Regions from separate parts of the Vreelandella halophytica genome, predicted to be linked through region 1. Evidence: predicted binding sites of a transcription regulator. Region 1 holds the regulator's gene; each other region holds the start of a gene.
What was found. The regulator PhoB, encoded in region 1, activates phosphate uptake and scavenging genes when phosphate is short. The targets are predictions, from matches to a motif close to TGTCATANNNNTGTCANA.
Positions count from the first base shown of each region.

Region 2: the regulator PhoB is predicted to act here: its motif matches at 6,421-6,438, upstream of ppk1 (polyphosphate kinase 1).
Region 3: the regulator PhoB is predicted to act here: its motif matches at 4,184-4,201, upstream of ugpB (sn-glycerol-3-phosphate ABC transporter substrate-binding protein UgpB).

Region 1 covers NZ_OZ309107.1:3,765,327-3,775,465, forward strand. Annotated here, with positions in the region: gene phoR (phosphate regulon sensor histidine kinase PhoR) at 63-1,367, opposite strand; gene phoB (phosphate regulon transcriptional regulator PhoB) at 1,371-2,060, opposite strand; gene ubiA (4-hydroxybenzoate octaprenyltransferase) at 2,156-3,046, opposite strand; gene ACWHXT_RS17455 (chorismate--pyruvate lyase family protein) at 3,080-3,643, opposite strand; gene ACWHXT_RS17460 (FAD-dependent oxidoreductase) at 3,783-4,970, shown strand; gene ACWHXT_RS17465 (HU family DNA-binding protein) at 5,075-5,347, shown strand; gene ACWHXT_RS17470 (hypothetical protein) at 5,347-5,703, shown strand; gene yccS (YccS family putative transporter) at 6,077-8,260, shown strand; gene recG (ATP-dependent DNA helicase RecG) at 8,265-10,139, opposite strand, start outside.
Region 2 covers NZ_OZ309107.1:607,360-617,498, forward strand. Annotated here, with positions in the region: gene ACWHXT_RS02885 (PLDc N-terminal domain-containing protein) at 53-232, shown strand; gene ACWHXT_RS02890 (hypothetical protein) at 321-461, opposite strand; gene ACWHXT_RS02895 (response regulator) at 734-1,441, shown strand; gene ACWHXT_RS02900 (ATP-binding protein) at 1,489-3,099, shown strand; gene ACWHXT_RS02905 (LysR family transcriptional regulator) at 3,062-4,000, opposite strand; gene ppk1 (polyphosphate kinase 1) at 4,147-6,339, opposite strand; gene elbB (isoprenoid biosynthesis glyoxalase ElbB) at 6,649-7,320, shown strand; gene tatC (twin-arginine translocase subunit TatC) at 7,408-8,190, opposite strand; gene tatB (Sec-independent protein translocase protein TatB) at 8,187-8,636, opposite strand; gene tatA (Sec-independent protein translocase subunit TatA) at 8,640-8,912, opposite strand; gene ACWHXT_RS02935 (phosphoribosyl-ATP diphosphatase) at 8,970-9,314, opposite strand; gene ubiB (ubiquinone biosynthesis regulatory protein kinase UbiB) at 9,403-10,139, opposite strand, start outside.
Region 3 covers NZ_OZ309107.1:248,020-258,158, forward strand. Annotated here, with positions in the region: gene ACWHXT_RS01220 (sn-glycerol-3-phosphate import ATP-binding protein UgpC) at 1-893, opposite strand, end outside; gene ugpE (sn-glycerol-3-phosphate ABC transporter permease UgpE) at 895-1,743, opposite strand; gene ugpA (sn-glycerol-3-phosphate ABC transporter permease UgpA) at 1,759-2,643, opposite strand; gene ugpB (sn-glycerol-3-phosphate ABC transporter substrate-binding protein UgpB) at 2,768-4,096, opposite strand; gene argE (acetylornithine deacetylase) at 4,302-5,468, shown strand; gene ACWHXT_RS01245 (hypothetical protein) at 5,625-6,974, shown strand; gene ACWHXT_RS01250 (hypothetical protein) at 7,028-7,357, opposite strand; gene ACWHXT_RS01255 (YchJ family protein) at 7,505-7,963, shown strand; gene ACWHXT_RS01260 (GIY-YIG nuclease family protein) at 7,956-8,264, shown strand; gene ACWHXT_RS01265 (hypothetical protein) at 8,483-8,842, shown strand; gene ACWHXT_RS01270 (VRR-NUC domain-containing protein) at 8,887-10,139, shown strand, end outside.

The DNA of each region.
Region 1 (10,139 bases):
ACAATTTGTGACCCAATCTTGTATGCCATTTTGACACACTGTACAACTTTGGTCTCATATACCTAGGTCTGAGCAATTCGCGAGACGGGAAAGACGCAGCGAAAACGCGCCCCCTGCTGAGGGTGAGAGTCGATTTGAAGCTTTCCGTCGTGGCGCAGCAGGACGTGTTTCACGATGGCAAGCCCGAGCCCAGTACCACCGGTGGCGGTACTGCGGCCTTTATCCACGCGGTAGAAGCGCTCGGTCAGGCGGGGAATATGGACCGGGTCGATACCGTGCCCATTATCCTCCACTTCGATACAGACGCCGCCGTCGGGAAGGGGGGCGTAGCGCAGCGTGATCTCGCTCCCCCCGGGGGCGTAACGCACGGCGTTGAACATCAGGTTGGAAACGGCGCTTCGAAGCTCCTGCTCGCTTCCGATCAGCCGCGCGTCGCTTTCGATCACAAGCTCGATACGCTGGGGCTCGGTGTGCTGCTGCTGGGAAAGAGCGTTGGCATCCTGGTGAATGCTTTGTAAAAGCGGCGCCAGCGCCAACGGCTGATGATCCTTGCCGCCCTGGTCGATTTCCAATCGGGAAAGCAGTAGCAAGTCATTGACCAGGTTCTGCATACGCAGGGTTTGCGCCTGCATTTGGCCGATACTGCGCCCCAACCGGGGCGGCAGCTCGTCTTTTAAATCGCTGTAGGTTTCCAGGTAACCCGAAAGCACGGTAAGCGGCGTGCGTAACTCGTGGGACACGTTGGCCACGAAGTCACGGCGCATCTGCTCCAGGCGGTGCAGCCGGGTAATATCGCGCGCCATTACCAGACGCTCGTCATCGCCGTAGAGCGTGATTTGATACTCGAGAATACGCCGCTCGTCGATCGGCGAGGTAAGCGTTAATGGCTCACTGTACTGGCGCGCGGAAAAGTAGCGCACGAAGGCGGGATCGCGCAGCAAATTGGTAATGTGCTGGCCACGGTCGTGGGCGGTTTGCAGTCCCAGCATCTGGTGGGCGGCGCTGTTCCACCATTCGAGATCGCCGTGGCGGTCGAGCATGACCACGCTGTCGCGCATCGCCTCAGAAGATTCCTGAATACGCGCAAGCGTGGCTCTTAGTCGGCTTTGCGTGATCCGCTGGCTTTTCTGGTAGCGGTAGAGTCGGTCCAGCAGCACACCCCAAAGGCCCTTGGCCGCGGGGGGCTCTTCGTTGGGCGTGAAGGTCAGCCACTGATGCAGAGTACGCAGTTGGCGCAGATGATAAAAAAGACACGCCCCCAAACCCGCTGACAGCCCCAGCCCCGGCGAGCCAAACAGCCAACCCAGGACGACGCCGAGGGTGGCCAGACCCGCGATACGCCAAAGCTCTCGGCTCCACAAACGCACGCGCTACACCCGGGCGGAGAAGCGGTACCCGGTGCCGCGCACCGTTTGAATCAGGTTCTGATGGGCATCGCCCAGCGCCTTGCGCAGACGGCGGATATGCACGTCCACGGTGCGCTCTTCGACGTAGACGTTGCCGCCCCATACCTGATCCAACAGTTGGCTACGGGTGTAGGCGCGCTCCTGATGGGTCATGAAAAACTGCAGTAAGCGATATTCGGTGGGCCCCATATCCAATGCCTTGCCGTGAGCGCTGACCCGATGGCTTACCGGATCGAGCATCAAACCGTTGATTTCGATGGGGTCTTCCACGCCGCGTGGCGTCGTTCGGCGCAGCACCGCTTTCAAACGCGCCACCAGTTCGCGAGGCGAAAACGGCTTGGTGATGTAGTCGTCTGCCCCCGCTTCGAGCCCCTGGATCTTGTTATCTTCTTCGCCCTTGGCGGTCAGCATGATGATCGGGATTTCGGCGGTCGCCTCTTCGCGCTTCAGCCGCCTTGCAAGCTCGATCCCGCTGGTGCCCGGCATCATCCAGTCAAGCAGCAGAAGGTCCGGCTGATGGTCCACGACCAGGGCGTGGGCGTCCTGGGCATTGTCCGCTTCGAGCACGCGATAGTCCGCCATTTCCAGCGCCACCGCGATCATCTCGCGAATGGGCGCCTCATCATCGACGATCAAAACGGTCTTGGCGGTCATTGGCGGGCCTCACGGTGTCCAAACGAAAGTGGTTCGATGACATATCGGTGACAATCACACCATGGGCGGGTGACAGTTTTATGACATCCCCGACATTAGCCTGTCACCGGCCACCAGCTCAAGGCCAGCCCGGCAAATACCAGAAGACCCGACCAGTGGTTGTTCAAAAACGCCTGAAAGCACGCGTCGCGCTCGCGGCCAACGATCAAGCGCTGCTGATGCACGAAGGTCACCGCCATGGCCACAAGGCCCAGCCAGAAGAATCCGCCAAGCCCTACACGCCAGCCCACCAGCGCCAGCAGCGCAAGCGTGGCCGCCTGCAGCAGCCCGATGATCAACCGGTCGGCCTCGCCAAATAGCACGGCGGTCGACTTGATGCCGATCTTCAGGTCATCGTCGCGATCCACCATGGCGTATTGGGTATCGTAGGCAACGGTCCACAGTACGTTGGCCAAAAACAGGACCCACGCCTCGAAAGGCACGTAGCCCAGCACCGCGCCGAACGCCATGGGGATCGCCCAGGAGAACGCGGCGCCCAGTACCACTTGCGGGAAATGGGTATAGCGCTTCATGAAGGGGTAGATAAACGCCAGCGCCACACCGCCCAACGAGAGGGCCACGGTAAACCAGTTGGTCAGCAGGACCAGCACGAAGGAGGCGGCGACCAGCAAGATGAACAGCAGTTTGGCTTCGGTCTCGCTGATACGCCCGGTCGCCAGCGGCCGGTTTTTAGTGCGTTTGACGTGGCCATCGAAGTGGCGGTCGGCGTAGTCGTTCACCACGCAGCCCGCCGCGCGCATGGTGTAGACCCCGGCGATAAAGATCAGCAGCACGCCACGCCCCGGCACGCCTTCGCCGGCCACCCACAGCGCCCAAAGGGTCGGCCACATCAAAAGCCAGGTGCCGATGGGCCGGTCCAGGCGCATCAGGGTGATGAAATCCGCCGCCCGAGACCACCCGGTAGGGCGCAGCAGTGAACGATCCATGCTTACCTCTCAAAGACAAAACGCGCGTCTAGCCTAGCGCGAAGCCATGCCAAGATCATCCGCCATCGTGGATAAAAAGGCCTCCTGGACCAATAGCGCCAGGCCGGCGTGATAAAAGACCGAACGCCGCGCCCACACCCCGGCCGCCCCAGGAGGACACAAGCGGCGGGCAAACGCTGGCCGCTGGCGGGTGGCAAAGAGGGGCCCGCGTACAAGATCCGGCTGGCGAAACAGCCAGCTCCCCAGTGAACGTTCGCCAAGGCGCTTTAGGTGTTGCCCCTGAAGCTGCTCGAGAGGCGCCACCGAACGCGCCACAACCCAAGGGGCGTCATCCACGCACAGGGCCACTTCACGAAGCCAGGCCAGACGGCGCGGCGCCAGGCCCAGTGCCAGCGCTTCGTCGCGGGTGGGCACCCCCACCGTTTGGCGCAAAAGCTGCACGCGAAAGGGGTTGGGCTGGCCTGCCGAGACCAGCCGCTGGGTCAGGGAATCGGTCGAGGCCACCCACTGCCACCAGGCGGCGCTCATGGCCGGGCGCAGCGCGTTCACGGGTTGCCAGCGCGCGTAGGGGGTAGGGTGCAAAAGGGGTGAAGCCACGCGGCCTCCTGGGCGGTCAAGTCGTTGAAGCTAGTGTAACATGACGTTCTAACGCACTTTTCTCAACGACATTTTCTTGAAGACCGTTCATTTAAAGACCGTCATTGAAAACATCATGGTTCCAACACTGGGTGATGGCATGACCCACTCTTTATCTCAAACCGAAAAGCCGGTAGATTTGATCATCCTGGGCACCGGCATGGCCGGTGTCGGTCTGGCCCGGGCATTGCGGCGCCAAGGTGACACCCGCTCGATCACCCTGGTAAGTTTCGACAGCGGCGATGAGTACAGCAAGCCACTGCTCTCCACGGGCTTTGGCAAACGCCTGGCGCCCGAGGCACTCGCCAGGCAAAGCGCCGACGAGGTGGCCCGCGAGCTCGACGCCACGCTGCGCCCCCATACCCATGTCACCGCGCTCGACGTCGATAGCCGGCGCCTGACGCTTGCCAACGGCGAGCAGCTTGCTTTCGAAAAGCTCGTGCTGGCCACCGGCGCCAGCCCACGCCTGGCCCTTGACGTGCCCGACACGTTGACCGGGCGCTTTTTCAGCGTGAACGACCTGGACGACTACCGGGGCTTGCATGAAGCACTGGCTTCGCGCAGTGCCCGGGTGGCGGTCATTGGCGCAGGACTGGTCGGCTGCGAATTCGCCAACGATCTGCACGCCGCGGGTCACCAGGTCACGCTAATCGCCCCGGAAGCCACGCCGCTACCGCGCCTTCTACCCGCGCCGCTTGGCGAGGCGCTGGGCAGCGCATTCGAAGCGGGCGGCATTGCCCTGGCGCTGGGCCGCACGGTAAGCGCTATCGCAGCGGATGAACACGACGATCTGATGCTCACCCTCGATAACGCCGAAACCTGCCGCGTGGATGCCGTGCTAATGGCCACCGGTCTGACCCCGCGCACAGCGCTTGCTCGCCAGGCGGGGCTTGACGTGTCGCCAAGCGGTATCCAGGTGGACCGCTACCTGCAAACCTCGAACGCTGCGATCTACGCGCTGGGCGATGCCGCCTGTGTCGACGGCGTCAATGCCATGTACGTACAGCCCCTTCAAGCCAGTGTGAAGGCGTTGGCGGCCACCCTGGCCGGCACCCCAACCCCAGTAAGCTTTGGCGCCTGGCCGGTGGTAGTGAAAACGCCGCTGCTGCCCGTGGTGGCCTACTCCCCGCCTGCGCCCGTCGCGCAGTGGCGTATCGAGGGCGAAGGCGATGCGCTCGCCGCCCTTGGCGAAGATAAAGATGGTCAATTAGTCGGGTTTGCGTTGACAGGCAGTTGCGTCAAAAGGAAAGTGGAGCTTTCCAGAGCGGTGCCTGCGCTGCTAGGCTGATCCACGACCGATTGGTGATCAGGCCATAAAGTTAAAACACTCGTTTGTTTTCAATAACACTCATAAGCGTTACGCTTACTTTTTCTATCAGGGAGACCCCTTTTATGCGCAAACCTGAACTCGCCGCTGCCATTGCTGAAAACGCTGATCTTTCCAAAGACAAAGCGGGCCAAGTGCTGAACGTCATTCTTGATGAAATCACCAATAGCGTGGCCAAGGGTGAAGACGTGGCCCTGATCGGTTTCGGTACCTTCACCGTGCGCGAACGCGCCGCCCGTACCGGTAAAAACCCGCAAACCGGCGAGCCGCTGAAGATTCCGGCCAGCAAAAACGTGGCGTTCAAGCCCGGTAAAGCGCTCAAGGACGCCGTTTCCTAATGAAACTCCGGCTAACGCTGTGGCTACTTGGCTTGATGCTCAAGCGAGCACTGCGGCGTAAGCCGCGTTTCAAAGAACAGCTTGAGCGTATGCGCAGTCTGGACTGGGGCATTGCCACGGAAGACCTCGGCACTGCCCGCCACTACCGAATGACGCCTAACGGCATCGACACCGGTAAAGGCCTGCCCATCGACCTGGACCTCGAACTACGTTTTCGCGACCAGGACGCCGCGCTGAAAATACTCAAAAAACCGACCCAGCAAGCCTTTCTGCACGGCATGATGAACGGCGACGTACGCCTGGTCGGCGACTCCAGCGATATGAACAAGCTGCAGAAGCTTTTGAAGTATTTGTAACGGCTAACAGCCCGCCCCTGCCAAGGGGGCGGGCTGTTTTAGTCTGCTGCAAGCTGATCGCCACGTTCAAGCTTACGCGTTGCTGAGCGCCTCTTCGAATAGCCGCCAATACATCCATTACGCGCCGGTTTGCACCTTTTTGGATGTGCCTGATGATTGCCACCCTCGTCCCAGGCCAAACGCCCTTTACCCCGCTATACCAGCACCTTTCCTTACATGTGTATCCGAATAAAAGTCCAAGGCAACGGCTTTATGTCGCGTTGGCCAATGCATCGGTGAAATATCCTAAAGTAACCGCTTGATAGGTGCGCCATAGCAACCCATGCGCCGCCATTGTTATACTAACGTCTAATAAATCAAACGAAGAGACGCCATGCCGATCCTGCGCCGCCTTTGGACCCTGGACAAGTTCGCCTACAGCCTGCGCGTGTTTATCGCCTTTAGCGGGGCGCTGCTTTTTAGCGTGCTGCAGGCCGACGTGGCGCTGGTGATTCCGCTGTTTTTGGGCATTATCGCCTGCGCGCTCTCGGAAACCGACGATAGCTGGCAGGGCCGCCTGCAGGCGCTGGTGGTCACGCTGTTATGTTTTGCGCTGGCCTCTTTTATCGTCCAGTGGCTGTTTCCCTGGCCGTGGCTGTTCGCGCTGGGCCTGGGGGTGTCGGCGTTTACGCTGATCATGCTCGGCGCCATCGGCCAGCGCTACGCGACGATCGCCTCGGGCACGCTGATTCTATCGATCTATTCGATGATCAATATCGAGCAGCACGGCGGCGTGGATGCGGACGTGGCCTCGCGCCAGCTTCTGCTGCTGGCGGGGGCGGCCTGGTACGGGGTCATTTCGGTCATCTGGTGCGCGCTTTTTTCCCGCCAGCCGCTCAAGCAGAGCATGGCGCGGGTCTACAAAACACTGGGCGAGTTTTTGATTCTCAAGTCGGCGCTTTTTGAGCCGGTGCGCGGGGTGGATGTCGAGGCGCGCCGAGTGGCGCTGGCGCACCAAAACGGCCAGGTGGTCGCCGCGCTGAACCAGGCCAAGGAGATGATCTTTCGCCGGCTGGAGGGCCAACGCGGTAGCCGTAAACTCAATCGTTACCTGCGCATCTATTTCGTGGCCCAGGATATCCACGAGCGAGCAAGCTCCACCCACTACCCCTACGGCGCGCTGACCGAGGCGTTTTTCCACCACGACGTGCTGTTTCGCTGCCAGCGTCTTCTCGACCAGCAGGGCCGGGCGTGCCGCCAGCTGGCCAAATCGCTGCTATTGAACCGGCCGTTTAGCCATGAGCAAAGCGAGCAGGCGCTAAGGGATCTGCGCGCCTCGATCGACAACCTGCGCGACCGCGGACGCCCGGAGTGGCGCAACCTGATTCACCCACTCAATGCGCTGGCGGACAACCTGGCCACGCTAGAGGCGCAGATCGCCAGCGCCCATAACCCGGACAGCAGCGTGGAGCGGCGCGACAGCGCGCTTTATGACCGCTCGCCGGCCAGCCTCAAGGATGCCTGGAGCCGCGTGCGCTTGAATTTGACGCTGGGCTCGCCGACCTTTCGCCACGCCGTGCGCCTTTCCACCGCGCTGATGGCGGGCTACGCGATTTTGCACTGGCTGGACCCGGAACAGGGCTTCTGGATCCTGCTCACCACGCTGTTCGTCTGCCGACCCAATTTCGCGACCACTCGGCGCTTTCTCTCCCAGCGTATTCTGGGCACGGTGATCGGCTTGATCGTGGGTTGGGCGTCGATCAGCCTGTTCCCCCAGCCTGGCATTCAAAGCATCATCGCGGTGGCCGCCGGGGTCGCGTTCTTTGCCAACCGGGAGCGGCGCTACGTGGTCGCGACCGCCTCGATCACCCTGCTGGTGCTTTGCAGCTTCAACCAGGTGGGCGACGGTTTTAATCTGATTTGGCCGCGGCTGTTCGATACGCTGATCGGCGCGGTCATTGCCGGGCTGGCGGTATTTTTCATTCTGCCGGACTGGCAGGGACGCAAACTTTACCGCGAAGCCGCCAAGGTGCTGACCAGCCACCGCGGCTATCTCGACGAGATCGTCCACCAGTACGAAGAGGGCAAGCAGGACGATTTGAGCTACCGCCTGGCGCGGCGCAACGCGCACAACGCCGATGCGGCGTTTTCGACGCTTTTGACCAACATGCTTCACGAGCCGGGCCACTACCGCAAGCAGGATGCGGACAGCGGCCTGCGCTTTTTGGTGCTCTCCAATACGCTACTGAGCCACCTTTCCGCGCTGGGCGCCCACCGCCACCGGCTGGCCGAGGACGAAGACGACGCCGCGCTGATGCCCCAGGCCAAACGGATTAGCGAGCTGCTGGCGGCGCTGACCGAGCAACTCCACAAGCGCCGGCCCGTCACGGATTTGGAAGACCAGACCCGTGCGCTTCTGGACGCGCTGGGCGAGCCGGTGCAAACGCCCGAGAGCGACGTCAACGCCGTTACGCTTTACCGGCCCATTCAGAGCCAGCTACGGCTGATCGCCGAACAGCTAACGCCGCTGGCGCAGAGCGCCGGGCGGCTGACCCAAACCAAATCCGACGCCTCATGAACCGCTATACCTGGCCGTAGCGCCCGGCCGCCTCGCCCAGCCAGCGGCGCACCAGCACGGCGGTGGCCTCGCCATCGCTTTGCAGCGCCTGGGCAAGGGCCGTAACCCGTTCGAGCAGATCAGCATCGCGCTCCAGGTCGGCGATTTTCATCTGGGCAAGCCCGGTCTGGCGGGTGCCCAGCACTTCGCCGGGGCCACGAATCTCCAAATCTTTTTCAGCGATGCGAAAGCCGTCGGTGGTTTCACGCATCACGCCCAGGCGCTCTTTGGAGCTTTTGGAGAGCGGCGGATGATAAAGCAGCACGCAGAAGCTCTCCAGGCTACCCCGCCCCACCCGGCCGCGCAGCTGATGAAGCTGGGAAAGCCCCAAACGCTCCGGGTTTTCGATGATCATGAGACTCGCGTTGGGGACGTCCACTCCCACCTCGATCACCGTGGTGGCGACCAACAGATCGAGCTCGCCTTGCTTGAACGCCGCCATCACTTCGGCCTTTTCACCGGCTTTCATGCGCCCGTGGATCAGGCCGATGGCAAGCTCCGGCAGCGCGGCGGTCAACTCTTCCCGAGTGACCTCGGCGGCCTGGCACTGTAATACCTCGGACTCGTCGATCAGCGTGCAGACCCAGTAGGCCTGGCGGCCGTCGCTGCAGGCGCGGCGGATCCGCTCGACCACCTCCGGGCGGCGCTCATCAGAAACCACGACGGTTTTAACCGGCGTGCGCCCCGGCGGCAGCTCGTCGATCACCGAGACGTCCAGGTCCGCGTAGGCGCTCATGGCAAGCGTGCGCGGAATGGGCGTGGCGGTCATGATCAACTGATGAGGGGTTAGCCCGCCCGCCTCGCCCTTTTCGCGCAGCGCCAGGCGCTGATGAACGCCGAAGCGGTGCTGCTCATCGATGATCGCAAGCCCCAGGCAGTGAAACTTCACATCGTCCTGGAAAAGCGCGTGGGTGCCGACCACCATGCGCGCCCGGCCATCGGCGATGGCCGCCTTGGCATCCAGGCGGCTTTTGCCCTTGAGTTTGCCGGCAAGCCACGCCACTTCGATCCCCAGCGGCTCGAACCAGGCCTTGAAGGAGCGGTAGTGCTGCTCGGCCAGGATCTCCGTGGGCGCCATGATCGCCGCCTGGCAGTCGCCGGAAAGCGCCGAAAGCGCGGCCATGGCGGCCACTACGGTCTTGCCCGAACCGACATCGCCTTGAACCAGCCTGAGCATCGGTGCGGGCTCGGCCAGATCGAGTTCGATCTCCTCGAGCACCCGGCGCTGGGCGCCGGTAAGCGCAAACGGCAGCTGAGCCAAAAAGCGGGTTTGCAGGCTGCGCCCGGCGGGAAGCCTGGGCGCGCCATCGGCCTGGATACGCAGGCGCACCTCGCGAAGGCTTAACTGGTGGGCCAGAAGCTCCTCGAGCGCCAGCCGCCGGGTGGCCGGGTGCAGGCCCTGGGCCAGGGTATCCAGGTCCACATCCGGCGGCGGCTGATGCAAAAGCGCGAGGCTTTCGTGAAGCCCCGGCAGGTCGAAACGCTCGGCAAGTGCCGGCGGAATCATGTCCGGCAGCGCCTGCGGAGTATCGGTTAGCCTGGCGAGCGCCTGGCTTGTGAGAGCGCGCAGCCGGGTCTGGTGCAGCCCTTCGGTGGTGGGGTAAATCGGCGTGTAATGCTCTTCGACCGGCGTATCGGCGGCGCCGCTTGGGCGGTACTCCGGGTGGTAGATCTCAAGACCCGTGGCACCGGCGCGGGCCTCGCCAAAGGCGCGCAGCGTAACCCCCGGGCGCAGCTGTTGGCTTTGGGCCGGCGAGAAGTGAAAAAACCGCAGACTCAGGATGCCGCTTGCGTCGCGCAGGCGCACCAGTAGGCTACGCCTTCGCCCCTTGACGATATC
Region 2 (10,139 bases), 700 kb from region 1:
TATGCTGAGCGCGTAATGAAAGGATATCGGCACAACACCAAGGAGCGTTGTTATGGGAATTGAAGTAGGCGGCCTGTTAGGCCTTATCTGGCTTGTCATTGTCATTTGGGCCATTGTTAAAGTCGCCAAGAGTTCGGCCGGCGGCCTTGCCAAGCTGATCTGGATTCTGGTGTTACTCTTCTTCCCGCTAATCGGTTTGATTATCTGGTTCGTGTTAGGGCCCAAGGGATAGCCGGTTTAAGCGAAATGAAAAAGCAGGCCCTTGGGCCTGCTTTTTTTGTATTCTAAAAGCGCATCTTGTGACGTTTAAAGGCGCTTGGCTAGTCTTCGGTGCTCTCGTCACTCGCTGGCGGGGCCTTATAATGCCCGGGGATCGTCAGCTTTTCGCCATTGGGTAAATCGCGCACCTGAGTGGGTACGTAGACGCGTTTAATGACGCTTTTGGTTTTTTGATCGCCCATCGCCTTCTCCTGCCATGTCCAAAAGATGGTTGACAACTCGCGCACTCAACATTAGCGCGCCAGCCATCAACAATCAAGCGGTGCGCCGTTTGCAAAAATAGTAAAAAGCGGCCCGGCAGGTCCTCCGGGCGGTGCCGATTTATTCTTGCAATTTGCCTTTCAAACGTTAATAAAGAGTAAGCTAGTGTTACCATTAAGCACTTTGCCACGTTAATCAGATGCCATGAAGTTACCGAGGCTATTGACCATTATAAAGGAAGCGGGAGCCGCTCATGTCTGACTATCCCGATCAAGACCATGTGCTGATCATCGAAGATGACCAGCGTCTGGCCGAGCTAACCCGAGAATACCTGGATAACAACGGCTTTAAAGTAACGGTCGAAGCCGATGGTGCGAAAGGGGTCGAGCGGATTCTGGAGCTTCAGCCGGACCTTGTCATTTTGGATTTGATGCTGCCAGGCGAAGACGGCCTTTCGATCTGCCGGCGCGTACGCCCTAATTTCACCGGGCCCATCATGATGCTGACCGCGCGCACCGATGACCTCGACCAGGTGCTGGGACTCGAAATGGGCGCCGATGACTACGTGCCCAAACCCGTCAAGCCCAGGGTGCTGCTGGCACGCATGCGGGCCCTGTTGCGCCGCGCCGACGCGCCGGTGGCCCCCAACGGCGAGGTGCGCCTGCAGTTTTCCAATCTGGATATCGATAGCGCCACCCGCGAGGCGTGGCTCGAGGGGGAACGCATCGACCTGACCAGTGCGGAGTTCGATTTGCTTTGGCTTTTAGCGAGCAATGCGGGCACCGTGCTGACCCGGGAGGAGATATTCAGCGACCTGCGGGGGATCAAGTACGACGGCCAGGACCGCTCCATCGACGTGCGCGTGTCACGCATTCGCCCCAAGATCGGCGATGACCCCCATCAGCCTCACCGTATTAAAACCGTGCGCAGCAAAGGCTACCTCTTTGTCAAGGATAGCTAATCGCCGCGTTGCGAGACCCGGTCAAAAGCGTCAGCGAGGTGAATGCCATGCCGCGCGTGCTTAGCCACGGCTCTTTTTTTAGATTTTACGTGCTGCTGGCTCTGGCGCTTTGCGTGGTGTTCGTCATTACGATCGGCGGGCGCACCTTCATCGAACAGGTACGCCGCGAAGAGTTTCGCGAAAAGATGGTGAGCCTGCCGATGACGCTAATGACCCGGCAGTTGGCCGAGCTTGCCCCGGAAAATCGAGAAGCGCGTTTGAACGCTTTCTCGCATCAGTTCGGTATGCAGCTGGCGCTGGTGCCGGCCAACGATGCCGAGCTCGGCTATTTCGAGAAAGCCCGCCTGGCGCGGGGTAGTATTTTGATCGAGACCAACCCCTGGCGGCTTCGTCAGCGCATTCCCGACGAGCGCTCACAGCCGGATAGCCTCTTGAGTGCTACCTTCCTGGGCTGGAACGAGCGCCAGTGGCAGGGCAGCATGGTGGCCCTGGGCGAGTGGCTGGCACGAACGCCCGCTCCCCAGCGCCAGTCAGTACTTGCCGGTTTGAATCTGCCGGGATGGCCACTGGCGCTCGTCTCTACACTGCCCGAAGGCCTCACCCCGGCCCAGCGCCAGCAGCTGGCCCGCGGCGAGGTCGTGACACGGCTGGTGACCGAGCAGCTCTCCCTTACGTTTATTTATCAAATACCCGGCAGCGAGCAGTGGCTGAAAGCCGGCCCCATTACCCGGCGGGATACGCTACCGCTGAGCCTGCATTTACCGCTTCTCATCGGCGTCATGGTGGTGCTGAGTCTCATCATCTACCTCATCATGCGCAGTATCGAAGCGCGCATGGCGCGTTTGGAACTCGCCGCCACGCGTATCGCAAGCGGCCGGCTGGAAACCCGAGTGAAAGTAGAAAGCGGCGATTTTCTGGGCCGGCTCGGTATGGCCTTCAACGCCATGGCAAGTCAGGTGCAAACGCTTTTAAAAGGCCAGCAGGAGATGATTCGCGCGGTCTCTCACGAGCTACGTACGCCGGTGGCGCGGATACGCTTTGCCGTGCAAATGGTCGAGGATATGACCGAGGAGCCGTCGATCCGCCGCCAGTTGCAGGGGATCGACGCCGACATCGCCGAGCTCGACGATCTGGTCGACGAGATTTTGACCTACGCGCGTCTGGGGGGCGGGCCAAGCCACGGTGACCCACTTGAGATGGTGCCGGTGGAGTGCTGCGCCATGGCCAACCGGGTCATCGACGCGCTCACGCCGCTGCACAAAACACTCAGTCTCAAGCTCGAGACAGAGCACGAGGAGATCGAGCTTCTGGCCGAGCCGCGCTATCTGCAACGTGCGCTGCAAAACCTGGTCAGTAACGCCTGCCGTTACGGGCGCACTCAGGTCAGCATTCGTCTTTGCGACGAGCCACACCTGGTACGTATCGATGTCGAAGACGACGGCCCGGGCGTGCCGCTGGAGGCGCGCGGCGATATCTTCAAGCCCTTTGCCAGGCTGGACGACAGCCGGGCGCGAAGCTCCGGCGGCTACGGTCTGGGGCTTTCCATCGTGCACAAGGTCATGACCGGCCACGGCGGCAGCGTCACCATCGATGAAAGCCCGGGCCTTGGCGGGGCGCGCTTTACGCTATTGATTCCTCGCCGCCACCCGCCGGCTTGACGCCGCTGAGCACCGCAAAGGACGTTTCCCGTGCGGTGCGCAAAAAATCCTGCATCCAGGGGGTGTGGCGCGTCTCATCGCGAATCGCTGCATAGAGCGTGCCCCAAATTCCCGCCTCGCCCAGTTTCACCGCGCTTACGTAGTCGCGCTCCAGATATTCGGTCAGCGCCCAGTTGGGCAGCGCGCAAACGCCCCGGCCGCTGGCCACCAGCTGCATCATCATGATGGTGAGCTCCGCGGTGCGAATCTCCTTCGGGCGTACCTGGGCTGGCGTCAAAAACTGGGTGAACACATCCAACCGCGACTGCTCCACCGGGTAGGTGATCAGCGTCTGTTCGGCGAGCTCTAAGGGGCTGACAAAGCCTTTCTGCGCGAAAGGGTGCTGGCGGGCCACGGCCAAAAGCCCCTCGTAGCGAAACAGCGGCGCGTAGTGAATGCCTTCGATGGGCTGCGGGTCGGCGGTGATGACCAGGTCGAGCTGCTCGCGGGCAAGGGCCGGCAGCGGGTCGAAGTGATGACCGCTCGGGATATCGATCTCGACTTCCGGCCAGTGATCGCGAAAGTAATCCACCGTGGGCATCAGCCACTGAAAGCAGCTGTGGCATTCGATGGCCATGTGCAAGCGGCCCTGCTCGGTACCCGAAAGCCTGGCCAGGTCGCGCTCGGCGCGACGCACCGCCGGCAGTAGCTCGTCGGCCAGCGCCAACAGGCGAAGCCCGGCCCGGGTGAACTCCACCGGGCGCGTTTTACGCACGAAGAGCGGGCCCGCCACGCGGCTTTCCAGATCTTTCAACTGATGGGAAAGCGCCGACTGGGTCAGGTGAACGCGCTCGGCGGCCTCGACCAGCGAGCCGGTTTCGCGCAGAGCGGCCAGCGTACGCAGATGACGTAGTTCAAGCATTGACGGTTCGGTTCGCGGTTATAAAAGACAGTGAACGTGTTTAAAGCGAGAACCCCGGTATTCGAGATTCTATCGTCGCAGTGTCTCATATTTGCGCCGACACTGCGCCTGGAAGAGCGGCGCGGCGTCGAAGGAGAGGCAAGAGGCTAGCTTTTCGAGGCGTAGGCGTACAACAGCGTTTCCTGGGCGCTGATGGCGTCACTGGTGCCCGGGCCCTGGAGGCGGTAGCTGCCGTCGCTTTCCAAAAGCCAGCTCTGGCAGTTATCCACCAGGTAGGTTTCCATGTCCTTGCGTACCCGGTTGGCGAGCTTTTTGTCCTTGAGGAGAAAGCAGGTTTCCACCCGGTGGAACATGTTGCGCGGCATGAAGTCGGCGCTCGAGCACCAGGTTTCGGGCTTGTCGTTGTTATGAAAGTAGAAGACCCGGGTGTGCTCCAGAAAGCGCCCGATGATCGAGCGCACGCGAATGTTCTCCGAGACACCCTTGACCCCTGGTTTCAAACAGCACATGCCGCGGATGATCAAGTCGCACTCCACGCCGGCCTGGGAGGCGCGGTAGAGCGCCTTGATCAGTTTGGATTCGGTGAGCGAGTTGCACTTGATGATGATGTGGCCGCGTTTGCCCTTGGCGGCAAACTGCGCCTCACGCTCGATCATTTCGATCAAACGCTGATGTAGCGTAAAGGGGGCGTGGAGAAGGGTATCGATCTTGCGCGTCTGCCCCATGCCGGAGAGCTGCTGAAACACCCGATGTACGTCGGCGCACAACGCCTGATTGGCGGTCAAGAGGCTGTAGTCGGTATAGAGCTTGGCGGTTTTGGCGTGATAGTTGCCGGTGCCCAGGTGGGCGTAGTGTTTGAGCTCGCCCTTCTCGCGGCGCACGATATGGATCATCTTGGCGTGAGTTTTATAGGCCATGATGCCGTAGATCACGATGGCGCCGGCCTCCTGCAGGCGCGAGGCCAGCTGCAGGTTATCGGCCTCGTCGAAACGCGCGCGCAGCTCGATCACGACGGTGACTTCCTTGCCCTGGCTTGCCGCGTCCACCAGGGCGCTGACGATCGACGAGTCCGCCCCGGTGCGGTAAAGCGTCTGCTTGATCGCCAGTACGTCCGGGTCCCGTGCCGCCTCGCGTAGCCAATCCTCGATGGGCGAAAACGCCTGGAAGGGGTGGTGCAGCAGAATATCCTGCTGGCTGATCGCGTTGAACAAACTCCCTTCCTTGAGCGCCTTGGGTACGCTTGGGATGAAGGGCCGGTACATCAGCTCCGGGCGGTCGACATCGTCGAGCACGGCCATCATGCGGGTCAGGTTGACCGGCCCTTCTACCCGGTAGAGATCGTCGGGCGTTAGATCGAACTGGCGCAGCAGAAAATCGGTCAAGTCGTCGGGGCAGTTGTTGGCCACCTCCAGGCGAACGCCGCTGCCGTAGCGGCGCGCCAAAAGTTCGCCGCGTAGCGCCGAGGCCAAATCCGACACCTCTTCCGGGTCGACGCTCAAATCCGCGTTGCGGGTCAGCCGGAACTGGTAGCAGCCGAGCACGCGCATGCCGGGAAAGAGCTCTTCGGCGTGGGCGTGAATCATCGAGGAGAGGAATACGTATTCGGAGAAGCCTTCGGCGCAGAGCTCCTTGGGCAGCGCGATCAGTCTGGGCAGCGAGCGCGGGGCGGGCAGAATCGCCATGCCGCCGGCCCGGCCGAACGCATCCTTGCCTTCGAGGGCGACGATAAAGTTGAGGCTCTTGTTCACCAGCCGGGGAAACGGATGCGAGGGGTCGAGGCCGATCGGGCTGATCACCGGCATGATTTCACGATCGAAATACGCCCGCACCCAGGCTTGCTGCGCCTCGTTCCATTGATCGCGGCGGCGAAAGCGTAGTCCTTGAGCTTCGAGCGCCGGCAGCAAGGTGTTGTTGAGGATCTGATACTGGCGGCGAATCTGGCGGTGGGCAGTGTCGGATATCTCGCTCAGCACTGCCCTTGGCAAGCGGCCGTCGGCGGAGGTGGCGTTGTCGTTCAACGCAATCTGGTGTTTGAGCCCGGCCACGCGAATCTCGAAAAACTCGTCCATGTTGGAGGAGAAAATCAGCAAAAACATCAGCCGGTTCAATAACGGGTGGGCATCGTCCAGCGCCTGTTCCAGCACGCGAATGTTGAACTGCAGGTGCGAAAGTTCGCGGTTGAAGTAGAGCTCCGGGTCGTCCAGGTCGGTTTGCCCGTCTCCGCCTTTGGCTTGAACGCCGGTCGGGGTACGATTGATCCGAAGGGGCAAGCTCTCGCCTTCACCGCTGGATGCTTCAATACTTTGAAGCGGCGTAGAGTCCGACGTTTGCATCTCCATACATCTCCCGCAGATTGGGCATCACGCGTTGTAAGCGCCTACCTGGATCTTAGTGTGTTGGGCTCGATTTTGCAGGATAAACATGACAGTTCTATGTCGCCTTGGCATGAGGTTAATTAAATTTAATTTTATCGAGGCTTTAGCGGTGCGGTTTTACGCAGGGCCCAGCGGGTGCTTGGCAGACGCGAATACCCGCGCCGTATTCTAAGGCGAAAGCCGTCTTGTGGAGCCGGTGAAGAGTGACTAGAGTGTCGGCTTTAGTATGTCGCTCGCTGTCGAGACTACGAAAACAACCAGGAGAGTTAGGGCATGAGCAAAAAAGTAGCAGTGATACTGGCCGGCTGCGGCGCTTATGATGGCTCGGAGATTTATGAAACCACGCTGACACTGTTGCGTCTCGATCAGCTGGGTATCGCGTACCGCGCCTTTGCACCGGATATCGATCAGCACCACGTCGTCAACCACCTGACCCAAGAGGCCCAGGACGGCGAAACGCGCAACGTGCTCAAGGAATCGGCGCGGCTGATGCGCGGCGAGATCCAGCCCATTACCGAGCTCGACGCCGATGATTTCGACGCGGTGATCGTGCCTGGCGGCTTCGGCGTGGCCAAAAACCTTTCCGACTTTGCCGAACAGGGCGACGCCATGGCCGTGCTCGAGAGCCTGAAAACCGCGCTTGGCGCGTTCAAGGAGGACGCCAAGCCGATCGGGCTTATGTGTATCGCCCCGGTGCTGGTGTCCAGGCTTTGGGGCGACGGTATTTCGGTCACCATCGGGCGCGACCCAAGCGTTGCCGGGGCGATCAGCGCCATGGGCGGGCTGCACAAAAGCTGCGACGTCGATGATATCGTCGTCGACCTGGAGCACCAGGTGGTGACCACCCCCGCCTACATGCAGGCGAAGCGCATCAGCGAAGCCGCTACCGGCATTTTCAAGCTGGTCGAACGCATCAACGAAATGATGGATCAGGCCAAGCCATAGCGTCCTTTGGGCCGTCGAAATGCTCGAGTAATCAACAAAAAACCTCTGCACGGGTGCAGAGGTTTTTTTAGGCTTACAAGAAAGGGTTTATTCGCTTTCGCTGTTCTCTTCGGCCTTGAGCCGGCGTTTGCGCACCAGTCGGCCAAACAGCAAACCCACCTCGTAAAGCAGATACATGGGAATGGCCAGCAGGCTTTGCGAGATGATGTCCGGTGGCGTGAGCACCATGCCGATGACAAAGCAGCCCAGCAGAATGTAGGGGCGCTTTTGCGAAAGGCTCTGGACCGTCGTGGCGCCGGAGAGAATCAGCAAAAACGTCGCAATGGGAATCTCGAACGCCACGCCAAAGGCGAAAAAGAGCTTCAGTACGAAGTTAAGATACTGATTGATGTCGGTCATTACCGCCACGTTCGCAGGCCCGGTCTGGGTGAAAAACTCGAACAGCAAGGGAAACACGACGTAGTAGGCAAACGCCGCCCCGGCGTAGAAGAGCGCAATGCTCGACACCAGAATGGGGATCGCCAGGGCCTTCTCGTTGTCGTAAAGCCCGGGAGCTACGAAGGCCCAGGCCTGGTGTAGCACGAACGGAATCGCCAGAAATACCGCGACCACCAGCGTTAGCTTGAAAGGCGCCAGAAAGGGCGAAGCCACTTCGGTGGCGATCATTTGTGAGCCCGCCGGTAGCAGCGCGATCAAGGGTTCGGCGACGAAGGTGTAGATGTCGTTGGCAAAGGCGTAAAGCGCCAGGAACATCACCAGCACGACCGCCACCGCCTTGACCAGCCGCGAGCGCAGCTCGATCAGGTGTTCGATTAGCGGTGCCTGGCTTAGATCCTCGCGCGGCTGGTTTGAATCGCCCGGCTTACTCATGACGGGTTACTATCCTTTTTCAGCTCATCGGATTCGGGACGCGCGGACTCCTCGGTACTCGCCTGGGAGGAGGGCTCGGGGCTCTCGTGGACTTCCTCCAGCGCATCGTCCAGGCGCGCGGCGGCCTTGGCAACGCGCTTGTCCGTGTCATCTCCCGGGGCGCCGGAAGAAGACGGCGCCGCTGGGGCACTCGCGATGCTCTCGACGTCGCGCTTGGCCTGCTTCAGGCTGCTATCGAGTTTTTTCTGCTGATCGCTGATTTTCTGGCGAAGCTCTTCGGCCTCGAGCTGCGCGCTGATTTCGCGCTGCATACCGGATACCGTTCGCTTGATCTTGCCGATCCACATACCGGTGGTGCGCGCCGCCTTCGGCAGGCGCTCGGGGCCGAGTACCAAAAGGGCCACGATGCCAATGAGCATGAGCTCAAGAAAGCCGATATCCAGCATGGCTTAGGGACGCTCCTCAGAGCGCTTCTCGGCCTCGGCCTTACGCTTCTCTTCGGCCTGCACGTCATAGGTGTTGCCCGGCTCTTCATGAGCCACCTTGGCGGCTTCGTCGCGCTCGGCGGATTTTTCTTTCTCCTCCTCGCTCATGGCGCTTTTGAAACCCTTGACCGCGCCGCCCAGGTCGGTGCCGACGTTGCGCAGTTTTTTGGTTCCAAAAATCAGGATGATAATGCCCAGTACAATCAAGAGCTGCCAGATACTGATGCCACCTAACATAGTCGTTTCCTCATTAAGCCGGGGCGTAAAACGCGGGAAAAGAGCGCTGATTGAGCGCTATCGGGACGCTTTTTCATCGTGGCCGGAGACCCCGAAGCGCCGTGCGAGCTCGTCGAGCACGCGTTGATGGTCGAGCTCGAGGTGCGAGAGCATCACCAGCGTATGAAACCACAGATCGGCGGTTTCAGCGATAACCGCTTGGCGCTCTTCGTCACCGCCAGCCTCGACGTCCTTGGCGGCCAGCACGGTCTCGAAGGCTTCCTCGCCTACTTTTTCGAGTATCTTGTTGAGCCCCTTGTCGTGCAAGGCGGCGACATAAGAGTGTTCCGGGGCGGCGTGGCGGCGCTGCTCCAGCACCTTTGCTAGCTGGTCCAGAACGGGCGTGGTGTTGGCGGTGCTCATCGAAATCCTTGGACGTTGATTAAAGATCCTGCGGGCGCTTTGCTCGAATCAATCCGGTATGACGCAAGTGTAGCCTGGCGCGCCTGGCTTACTGCCATAAAAGCAGTAAAAGCCCGGCACCGGCGGCGGCCAGCACCTGCCAGGGTTGGGCCAGCGCCCATCCGCTCAAGGGCTGCCAGGCAAGCGCAATGGCGAGAAGCGCCACGCCAATACGCAGGCGGTGGTGGCGCTTTTTCTGCTGGGTGAATTTGGCATCCAGCTGGGTAATGGCGCTGGCTTGAAGGTGGCGCTGGCGGTGCTCCTGCTCCATGCGGCTAAGCGCCTGGTGGGCGAGCACGGGAAGCTCCGGCAACTGGTGGGAAAGCTCCGGCGCCTGGCGTTTGAGCGACTCCCAAAGCCCGCCGATCCCGGCGCGCTCTTTCATCCACTGCTCTAAATAGGGCTTGGCGGTGCTCCAAAGATCGAGCTCCGGGTAGAGCTGGCGGCCCAGGCCCTCGATGTTCAAAAGCGTTTTCTGCAACAGCACCAGCTGCGGCTGGACTTCCATGTTGAAGCGCCGGGCGGTCTGGAAAAGCCCCAAAAGCACCTGGCCAAAGGAGATATCCTTGAGCGGTTTTTCTAAAATCGGCTCGCACACGGTACGAATGGCGGCGGCGAACTCGTTGGCCCGGGTATTCTCGCCGACCCAGCCGGACTCGATGTGAAGCGCCGCTACCTCGTAATAATCCTGATGGAAAAACGCCAGCAGGTTGCGCGCGAGATAATCCTGGTCTTCCCGGGTCAGGCTTCCTACGATCCCACAGTCGATGGCGATGTACTGCGGGT
Region 3 (10,139 bases), 340 kb from region 1:
GCCCCGGCGGCCTCGAAAAGCTCCAGGGTGGAATCCACGACCAGGTGCGGGGCATCGGGCGGGGTCAGGCGCATGTCGTCCGGGCGAATGCCGACCACGTCGGTGTCCGCCGGCAGATCCGCCAGCAGCTCGCGGGCGCCGCGGGTTTGCAGGTACTCGATGGGCACCATGTTCATCGCCGGTGAGCCGATGAACCCGGCCACGAACATCGACGCCGGGCGGGCGTAGATCTCCATGGGCGTGCCTACCTGCTCGATTTGTCCGGCGTTCAAGACCACCAGCCGGTCGCCCAGGGTCATGGCTTCCAGCTGGTCGTGGGTCACATAAAGACTGGTGGTTTTTAGCCGGCGCTGGAGCTGTTTGATTTCTACCCGCATCTGCACGCGCAGCTTGGCGTCCAGGTTAGACAGCGGCTCGTCGAACAAAAACGCGGCGGGCTCGCGCACCAGCGCCCGGCCCATGGCCACCCGCTGGCGCTGGCCGCCGGAAAGATTGCGCGGCTTGCGCGGAAGGTACTCTTCGATCTCGAGCATTTTGGCCGCTTTGCGCACCCGCTCTTCGATGGCGTGCTTTTTGAAGCCGCGGTTCTTGAGCCCGTAGGCGAGGTTGTTATACACCGTCATGTGCGGGTAGAGCGCGTAGTTCTGAAACACCATGGCGATATCGCGCTGGGCGGGCTCTAACGTATTGACCACCCGGTCGCCGATTTTCAGCGTGCCCTCGGAAATCGTCTCGAGCCCGGCAACCATGCGTAAAAGTGTGGATTTCCCGCAGCCCGACGGCCCCACCAGCACCACGAATTCGCCGTCCTCGATGGCCAGGTCGACACCTTTGACGGCCTGCACGTTGCCGGCGTAGGTTTTCTTGAGTCCTTCCAGGGTAATACTGGCCATCCTATTTCTCCGTCTCGGTCAGGCCTTTCACGAACAGTTTCTGCATCAACAGCACCACCAGCACCGGGGGCAGCATGGCAAGCGTCACCGTCGCCATGATCAAGTTCCAGGCGGGCACACGATCAGACGACGCCATCAGCCGCTTGATGCCCAGCACGATGGTGTAAAAATCCTCGTCGGTGGTGACCAAAAGCGGCCACAGGTACTGCACCCAGCCGTAGATGAACATGATGACGAACAGTGCGGCGATATTGGTGATCGACACCGGAAGCAAGATGTCCTTGAAGAATTTCATGGGCCCGGCGCCGTCGACCCGGCTGGCCTCCATCAGCTCCTCGGGCACGGTCATGAAGAACTGGCGAAACAGAAAGGTCGCGGTGGCCGAGGCGATCAGCGGAAGCGTGAGCCCGGCGTAGGAGTTGAGCATCCCTAAATCCGCCACCACCGCGTAGGTGGGGATGATGCGCACCTCGACCGGCAGCATCAGCGTGATGAAGATGAGCCAGAACGCCAGCATACGAAACCGGAAGCGAAAGTAGACGATCGCGAAGGCCGAGATGATCGAAATCGCGATCTTGCCGATGGCAATCGTCAGCGCCATGATCAGCGAGTTGCCCAGCATCAGCCATACCGGCGGCGCGCCGCCCACCTGCCAGCCCGAGGTCAGCATCTGCTTGTAGGAGGCCCACATGTTGTCGCCGGGAAGCAGCGGCATCACCCCGCGCACGAAGGCGCCGGGTTCGTGGGTCGAGGCGATGAACGCCACGTACACCGGAAACGCCACCACCAGTACGCCGGCAATCAATACCAGGTGGGTCAGAATGTTCAGATAGGGTCTGTTTTCGACCATGATGGATCCCTGTGCCTAGTAGTTGACGCGACGTTCCACGTAGCGGAACTGGATGAACGTCAGCACGATCACGATGCCCATCAACATGACCGACTGGGCGGAGGACGAACCGATGTTGAGCCCGGCCACACCGTCGGTGTAGACCTTGTAGACCAGCGTCATCGTCGCCTGGCCCGGCCCGCCGCCGGTGGTGGCGTCGATCACCCCGAAGGTCTCGAACATCACGTAGTTGATGTTGATGATCAGCAAGAAGAAGGTGGTCGGTGATAAAAGCGGGAAGACGATGGTCCAGAAGCGTTTGAACGGCGTGGCGCCGTCGATGGCCGCGGCCTCGATCAATGAATGGGGCACCGACTGAAGCCCGGCCAGAAAGAACAGAAAGTTGTAGGAGATCTGCTTCCAGGCGGCGGCGATGGTGATCAGGATCATCGCCTGGCTACCCGAGACCCGGTGGTTCCAGTTGATACCGAACCAGTCGAGCAAGTGGGGCAGAAGGCCGATAGTCGGGTTGAACAGAAACCACCACAGCACCCCGGCAACTACCGGCGCCACGGCGTAGGGCCAGACCAGCAGCGTGGTGTAGAACCGGGCGCTTTTCAGCACCCGATTGACGCACACGGCCAGTAAAAGCGCGGTGCCCATGGAAAGCGCGGTAACCGAGACGGCGAAAATCGCCGTGCGCCCCAAAGCGTTCAAGTAGCTGGGGTCGGCCAGCACCCGGGCGTAGTTGGCAAGGCCCACGAAGGTGGTGTTGAAGCCGAAGGCGTCGGTGCGCTCGAAGCTCGACTTCACCGCTTGGGTCGCCGGCCAGATGAAGAACACCAGGGTGATCGCCAACTGCGGCGCTAACAAAAAGAAGGGAAGCCACCGGCTTTGATAGGTGGAGCGTTTGGTCTGCATGAGGCGTCCTGTTGAACCCGGCCCGGAGAAAGCCCACCCATAGGTCCGCGTCGTCGGGCGTATGGGTGGGCCCTCACAACAAACCCCGGCTTATAGAAGCCGGGGTTCGAGTGGTGCCGCTAAATTAGTTATTGGCGGCTTCGAAGTCGCGCAGGATCTGGTTGCCGCGTTCTACCGCGTCATCCAGCGCTTCCTGGCCGCTCTTGTTACCCGCCAGCACCGCCTGGAACTCTTCGTCCAGCACCATACGTACCTGGGTGTAGTTGCCAAAGCGCAGGCCCTTGGAGTTCTCGGTGGGTTCGTTGAGGTTGATCTGCTCGATGGCGATATCCGCGCCCGGGTTCTCGTCGTAGTAGCCCTGCTCTTGAGTCAGCTCGAACGCCTCGGTGGTGATCGGCAGATACCCCGTGCCCTGGTGCCACTCGGCCTGGACTTCGGGCAGTGACAGGTACTCCAGAAACTCCGCAACGCCGGTGTACTCGTCGTCTTCGTGGCCGGAAAGGACCCAAAGCGTGGCGCCACCGATGATCGAGTTCTGCGGCGCGCCGTCCACGTCGTCATAAACAGGCAGCATGCCAAAGCCCACTTCGAAGTCCGAGTTGGCCAGCACGTCCGCCCGCGATGCCGAGGAGTTCATGTACATCGCGCAGTCGCTGGAGTAGAACGCGGGCGCGGCGTCCGGGCCGTTGGCCGGGCCGCCGTAGCTATACACACCGCTATCCGACCACTCCTTGATCTGATCCCAGAAGCGCGCCTGCTCTTCGCCATTAAAGGTGAACTCGGTTTCAAGGCCGCCGAAGCCGTTCTCCAGAGTGCCGATCGGCAGATCGTGCAGCGCCGAGAAGTTTTCAAGCCCCACCCAGTTCGCCGCGTAGGCCATGGTAAAGCCACAGGACGCCGCGCCTTCATCGACGATCTGTTGGCCTATCTCGCCCATTTCCTGCCAGGTGGTCGGCGGGGTTTCCGGGTCGAGGCCGGCCGCTTCGAAGGCGTCCTTGTTGTAGTAGAGAATCGGCGTGGAGGAATTGAACGGCATGGAGAGCATGTTGCCGTCGGTGTCGGTGTAGTAGCCGGTCACCACGGGCAGGTAGTCGTCCGGATCGAAGTCACTGCCGTGCTCTTCCATCAGCTCGAAGACCGGGTAGATCGCGCCCCGGGCGGCCATCATGGTGCCGGTGCCGACTTCGTAGATCTGGACGATGTGCGGCTGCTGGCCGGCGCGGAAGGCGGCGATGGTGTTGACCATCGTCTCTTCGTACTCGCCACGATACGAAGGATTCACCCGGTATTCGTCCTGGGAGGCGTTGAAGTCCTCGGCCAGCGCGCTCAGGCGCTCGCCCAGCTCCCCGCCCATGGAGTGCCACCAGGTGATCTCGGTGGCGGCCTGGGCGGAAACGCTCAAGGTAGCCGCCGCGATGCCTACAGAGAGGGCACGTAACGTGAAACGAGACATAAAAGCTCCTTTAGGGCCTGGGATCGGCCGGGTGGCACAGTACGTTTAGGGCGTTTTTTTTGGTTGCACTGAACATTAGTGAGTGTACATGACATTTTGATGAACGCTACGCGCAGCCCCCGGTTTGCTCATGCAACTTTGGCCGTAGGCGGTGCGCCCCCGGCGGTGATAGGGTAATGAAAAGACGTCAATCAAGGGCCACGCCATGACCGATGCACAAGCGCTACTCAGCCAACTGGTTGCTTTCGATACCACTTCCCGCGGCTCCAACCTGGCGCTGATCGAATTCGTCGAAGGGTATCTCGCCGAATACGGCGTTACCTCGGAGCGGGTAATGAGCCCTTGCGGCACCAAGGCGAATTTGATCGCGCGCATCGGCCCGGACGCCCCGGGCGGGGTGATGCTCTCCGGCCACACCGACGTGGTCCCGGTCGAAGGCCAGCCCTGGTCGACGGACCCTTTTACGCTGGTCGAAGGCGACGACGACCGCCTGTTTGGTCGCGGCACCTGCGACATGAAAGGCTTCATCGCCTGCGCGCTGGCCATGGTGGCCAAGTGGACCCAGGCGCCTTTGCAGCAGCCCATCTATTTTGGCTTTTCTTATGATGAGGAAGTCGGATGTGTCGGCGCGCCGGCGCTGATCGAGCGCTTTTTCGATCACTACTCGACCACCGCGCACGTGATCGTCGGTGAGCCCACCAGCATGCAGCCGGTGGTGGCGCAAAAGGGCGCGACCAACCTGCGCACTACGGTCACCGGGGTCGAGGCGCACAGCAGCCAGGTCAACCAGGGCACCTCGGCCATTCACGTGGCCGCGCGTTTGGTCACCTTCATCGAGGACACCATGGCCGCCCTGGTGGAAGAAGGGCGTGTGGATGAGGCGTTCAACGTGCCCCACACCAGCCTGCACGTAGGCCGCATCCGGGGCGGCACGGCGATCAACATCACCGCCCGGGAGTGCCAGTTCGAGTGGGAGATCCGCCACCTGCCCACGGACACCTTCGAGGACGTCTTCGCTCGCGTCACATCGTTTGGTGAAACGCTCAAGGCCGAGCTGCAGGCCCGGGGGAAAACCGTCGACATCGCCACCGAGGCGCTCAACGTCACGGTGCCGGGCCTGGCCGATCGCGACAACGACGCGGTGCTGCGCCTGGCCAAGGAACACTTGCCGGGGCAGTGCTGCAACCACGCCGTGGCCTACGCCACGGAAGCCGGCCAGTTCCAGGGCCTGGGCCTGCAAACCATCATCCTGGGGCCGGGCAGCATCGCCCAGGCCCACCAGCCCGACGAGTACATCGACAAAAGCGAGCTCGCAGCGTGCCTGGATTTCATGACCCGGATGGGCAAAGCGCTCGAGTCGCCATTTTCCTAGCGCCCGCTTGGGCGTCGGCCAGGATAGCTAATCGGTTCCCAGTGTCGCGAAGAAGGTGTCGCGATAAAGTGTTGCGTCATGTCCAGTATCATTAGGATAATGTGAAATAGCGATAGACTATTTTGCCGATAAGCTTGGTTAATTGAGGAGATGGCGGTGAGCGGGAAATTCAATCTATGGGCAGGGGCTGCCGCGGTGCTGCTACTGGCGGGCTGTGGGAGCGACTACCCGGATCAGGCAGAAATTTCCGCCGAGGGCGGGCTCGACCCCTCCATGTTCGATCAGACTCGGCAGGCGCGGGTGTACTACTTCGATGAACAAGCCATCGGTGAAGCCACCGAGTTACAGCAATTCAATAGCGCTTTGACCGCATGGCTGGCCTCGCCCGGCGACGAGCTACCCGACGTTGAATTTCCTGACGATGCGCAAGAGCTCTGGGAAGCGACGGAATCGTTCCAGCAGCAGCGCGAAAACCAGGACGCGGTTTGGCGTGCGCATCTTGAAGAAAGTACGGCGCCGCTGGAAGCCGAACTGGAAACCGAGCAAAGCGAGCTTGCAAAGCTCGAAGAGACCCAGGCGGCGTTTGACGAGGCGCTGGCGCCCGCGGATCAAAAAATAGCGGAATTGGAAGCGCGCATCGAGGAGACGGTCGAGCGTCAGGCCGAGATGGAGCGGGCGGTGGTCGAAGGCTGGAATGACTATATTCTGGAAAACGATCTGGCGGTCAGAACGCTCGACCCCGAGCGCAGCCGGGTATTTTCCTATGGCGGCAGGACGAACACCGATAGCTGCCCCGCCTCCACCGACGACGTAACGGTGGACCGCCTGGCAGAGGAAGATACCTGCTATCGGCTCTGGCTGCCGGATGAAACGCTGCACCCCGCGCCCATCAACGAGCAGTATGCCGCCTTGTTTGACGAGTACCGCGAGCTTTCTGAGCTGCGCGGGCGCCCGTACGGCGTGCAAAGCGAGGACGATACGCTTAATCAGCAGCTTCGCGAGGCAAAGGAAGAACGCTCGGCAGATTTGATTCGCGCTGAAAACCGCAACGGCGATCACCGTCAGCTGGCACGCGAGCTTGGCAATACCGAGCGCCGGATCGGCAGAATCCAGCAGCAGCTCGGCAGAGCGGAAAGCGAGCGAGCGCGGGAAACCTTCGAGCGCAATCGGCTACGCGAACACCGTAACAACGTGCAGCAGCAGTTGGAACGCTATGTTGCGTTGGAAGCGAACGCTATCGTCGAAAGTGTCGCCCACTCCGAGGCATCCACCGCGTCGGCGTTTGCGCTCGAGCATCACGCAGAGCTGCTGGTCTTCGACCTTCCCGTCAGCACCTTCCTGGGCACGGGCAATCTGCTGACCCTCGAAGACATGCGCGAGCCCGGCGAGCAGGAAACTCTGGACGTCGTGCTCAGCGACGCTCATTCACAAATGGTATCCCAACGTGAGCTTTACACCGGCATCGTCGAGCAGGTAGCGCTCGCGGGCCAGGCATTCGGTGAGTAAGCGGAACAAAAACACCCGCCTGGGCGGGTGTTTTTTGACAAGCCGAGCCGTGCTTACAGGCCGGGCAACTTTTCGGGGAGCGGGTGCTCCTCATAAAGCTCGGCCTTGGCGTCGCGCATGACGTCTTCACAGGCTTGCTGGTGAGCCAGCTGGGTGATCAGGCCCTGGGTGACTTCAAAGCCCTTGGCCAGGCAGGTGTCGACCTCGGCGCGGCTCACAAAAGGTGAAACATGGCAATCGATCTTGATCGTACGGCCACCGCCTTGAAGGCGGTCGGCAAACCGACGCAATCGCCAGGCGATGCGCTCTTTCCAATGGGCTGATTCTACTGCGCCTTCGTTTACGCTAAACGTGCACTGCCACTCCGGTCTGTATACCTTCATGAGAACCTCCGATGCGTCTGGAAAGATGGTTTGGTCGTGTTTCGTACTCCGTCTTTTTTGGTAATGTGACTCTGCTACTATACCCGCATAAACCGTCACCGATACAGGAAAATGGCCCCGCGCACGTGCGTTAATAGGGCCACCGTTATGACCTCGAGCCTGCTTACAAGTTGCCCCTGCGATAGCACCGCGGCGTACAAGGCGTGCTGCGGCGCTTATCATCAGGGCGCCATCGCCCCCACGCCCGAGGCGTTGATGCGCTCGCGCTACAGCGCCTTTGCCCTCGACCTGGTCGATTACCTGAAAGCCACCTGGCACCCCAGTACCCGGCCCGAGCCCTTGGCCCCGGACCCGGCCACGCGCTGGAAGCGGCTGGTGATCGAACACGCCCCCGCACCCGAGGACGGGCGTGCAACCGTCCATTTCAAGGCCTTTTTTCAGGAAGGCGGCTGGCACGTTTTGGAGGAGGTCTCGCGCTTCGTGTTGGAAGACGGGCGCTGGTGGTACCTGGATGGCGAGCCGCGCTTGGATAAATTAAAACCCGGGCGCAACGAGCGCTGCCCGTGTGGAAGCGGGCGTAAGCTCAAGGCATGCTGCGGTGGCTAGCACTTCAAGCGCCCCCCCCGCCGATAACGAGCCCCTTCAGGCGCCTTGGTACCTTTACCTGCTCGAATGCCGGCGTGGCACCTACGCCGGCATCACCAACGACCTGGCCAAACGCTACCAGGCGCACTGCGCAGGCAAGGGCGCGCGCTACACCCGCGCCAACCCGCCCCTGGCGCTGCTTGGTGCCCAGCCCTTCGCCGACCGCAGCGAAGCCAGCCGTGCCGAGTACCGGCTAAAGCAGCAAACGCCGGGCGATAAACGCCGCTGGGCAGCACGCTGGCCCTGCGAGCTGCCCGACTGACGCAGGTGCGGCTGCCCTGCGTTTTTTTGATGGAAGGCGGCTACGCGGTGGACGATATCGGTCGTAATGTGGTAAGCGTACTGCAGGGATTTGAAGAACCCCGCCGCGCGGCAGGTGACAGCGCGCGCTAATTCGGGCAGTCTAGCGCCCTTTGCAGCCAGAATGGGTTGTGTCCCCGGTTTGAGTGGGCGAACCCGCAAAGGGCAAGGAGTAAAAGCGTGGCAGTGTATGGCGGTATTCAGGCACACGAAGTGGAGCGTTGGCTAAATGCCTTGGTCAACGCCGCTTTCGACCGGCGCTGCCCGCTCTCCCGGGTGCACGGCGGCACGGCGCGCGCGCGTACCGCCCGCCAGGACCTGCTTTGCCTGGCCCAATCCTTTCGCGGCGAACAGGGCGCAAGCGACATGATCGCCGACAGCCTGAGCCGCTGGTGCCAGCATTACCTGACCGAAACCGAGTGGTACGTGCTGGTCAGCGGTAAAACGCCGAAAGCCGAGGCGCCGGCGCCGGCACAAAGCGGCGGGGAAGAAGCCCTACCCGAATCCCTCGAGGCGCTTTTGCAGCACAAGGTCGGGTGAGCGGCGGGTTATCGAAGCCGCTGCCGCGCTGTTACAATGGATGAATGAACAGTGCCCTCTCTGGTCCGGCCACGGCCTCCCTCGATGATCCCTTCTACTACCTGACGAATTTTCGTTACGTACTCGCTTGGGTGGCCGAGCGCCACCGAGATCTGCTGGGCGAAGAGGAAACCACCTTTCTGGCGGCGTTCGACGCGCTGCCAAAGCCCTCCCAGGCGCTGCTGGCGCGCATGGTGATGCGCAAGGGCGAGCTGTTTAGAACCGGGAAGCTCACCTACGCCGAGATCGGCGACACCGACCAGGCGCTCATGCCGCTGTTTGAGGCGGGCCTGGTCGAGCCGGCGCCGCGTCTGACCAGCGCCGAGCTTTTCCACCACCTGCGTTTGAACGAGCTCAAACAGGCCCTGGCCGACGCCCTGCGCGCCGCCGGGCTTGGCGCCTCGCCCTCCAAGAAAACCCTGTTGGAAACCCTGGTGCCGTCGCTCGAGGCCGTACAGCCGTTAAAGGCCTGGTGGCCACAGGCGCCGGATCGAATCGTGCGCCTCAACGTCATGGCCACCTGCGACCGGCTACGGCTGATGTTTTTTGGCAACCTGCGCCAGGATTGGGCGGAGTTCGTGCTGACCGAGCTTGGCCTGCAGCGCTTCGAGCCGGTGGCGCTTTCCCCAAACGCCCGGGCGTTTGGCCACCGAGGCGAGGTCACCACCTACCTGGCGCTTCACCGCCTGCGCGAGCGGCTGGCCGAGGGCGAGCCGCCCGCGGCGCTTTATGAGGCGCTTCCGCCTTCCGGCGATAACCGTTGGCTCGCCGGAAGGCGGGACCGGCTGCTGGTGAGCATGGGGCGCGAAGCCGAACGCGGCGGTGACGGTGAGCTTGCCCTGACGCTATACCACGCGGCCACGAGTAGCGACGCCCGCATTCGCGCGCTGCGCCTGCTCGAGCGCCTTGGCCGCCACCGCCGTGCGCTGGAAATGGCCCGCGAGGCACTGATGGACGCCCCCATTGAAAGCGAACGTCAGGCGCTTCAGCGGCTGGTGCCGCGCCTCGAACGGCGCCTGGGCGGGCCACCGGCGCCGCGTAGCCGCGCGGCAAACGTGCCCGAACGAGTACTCACACTTTTGGGGCCGCAGCCGGTCGAGCGCGCCGTGGCCGAGCACCTGGCCACCCCCGAAGCGCCGGTTTACTACGTGGAAAATTGCCTGATCACCGGGCTTTTCGGGCTGTTGCTGTGGCCGGCGATTTTCGCCCCGCGACCGGGGGCGTTTTTTCATCCCTTCCAAAGCGGGCCGGCGGATCT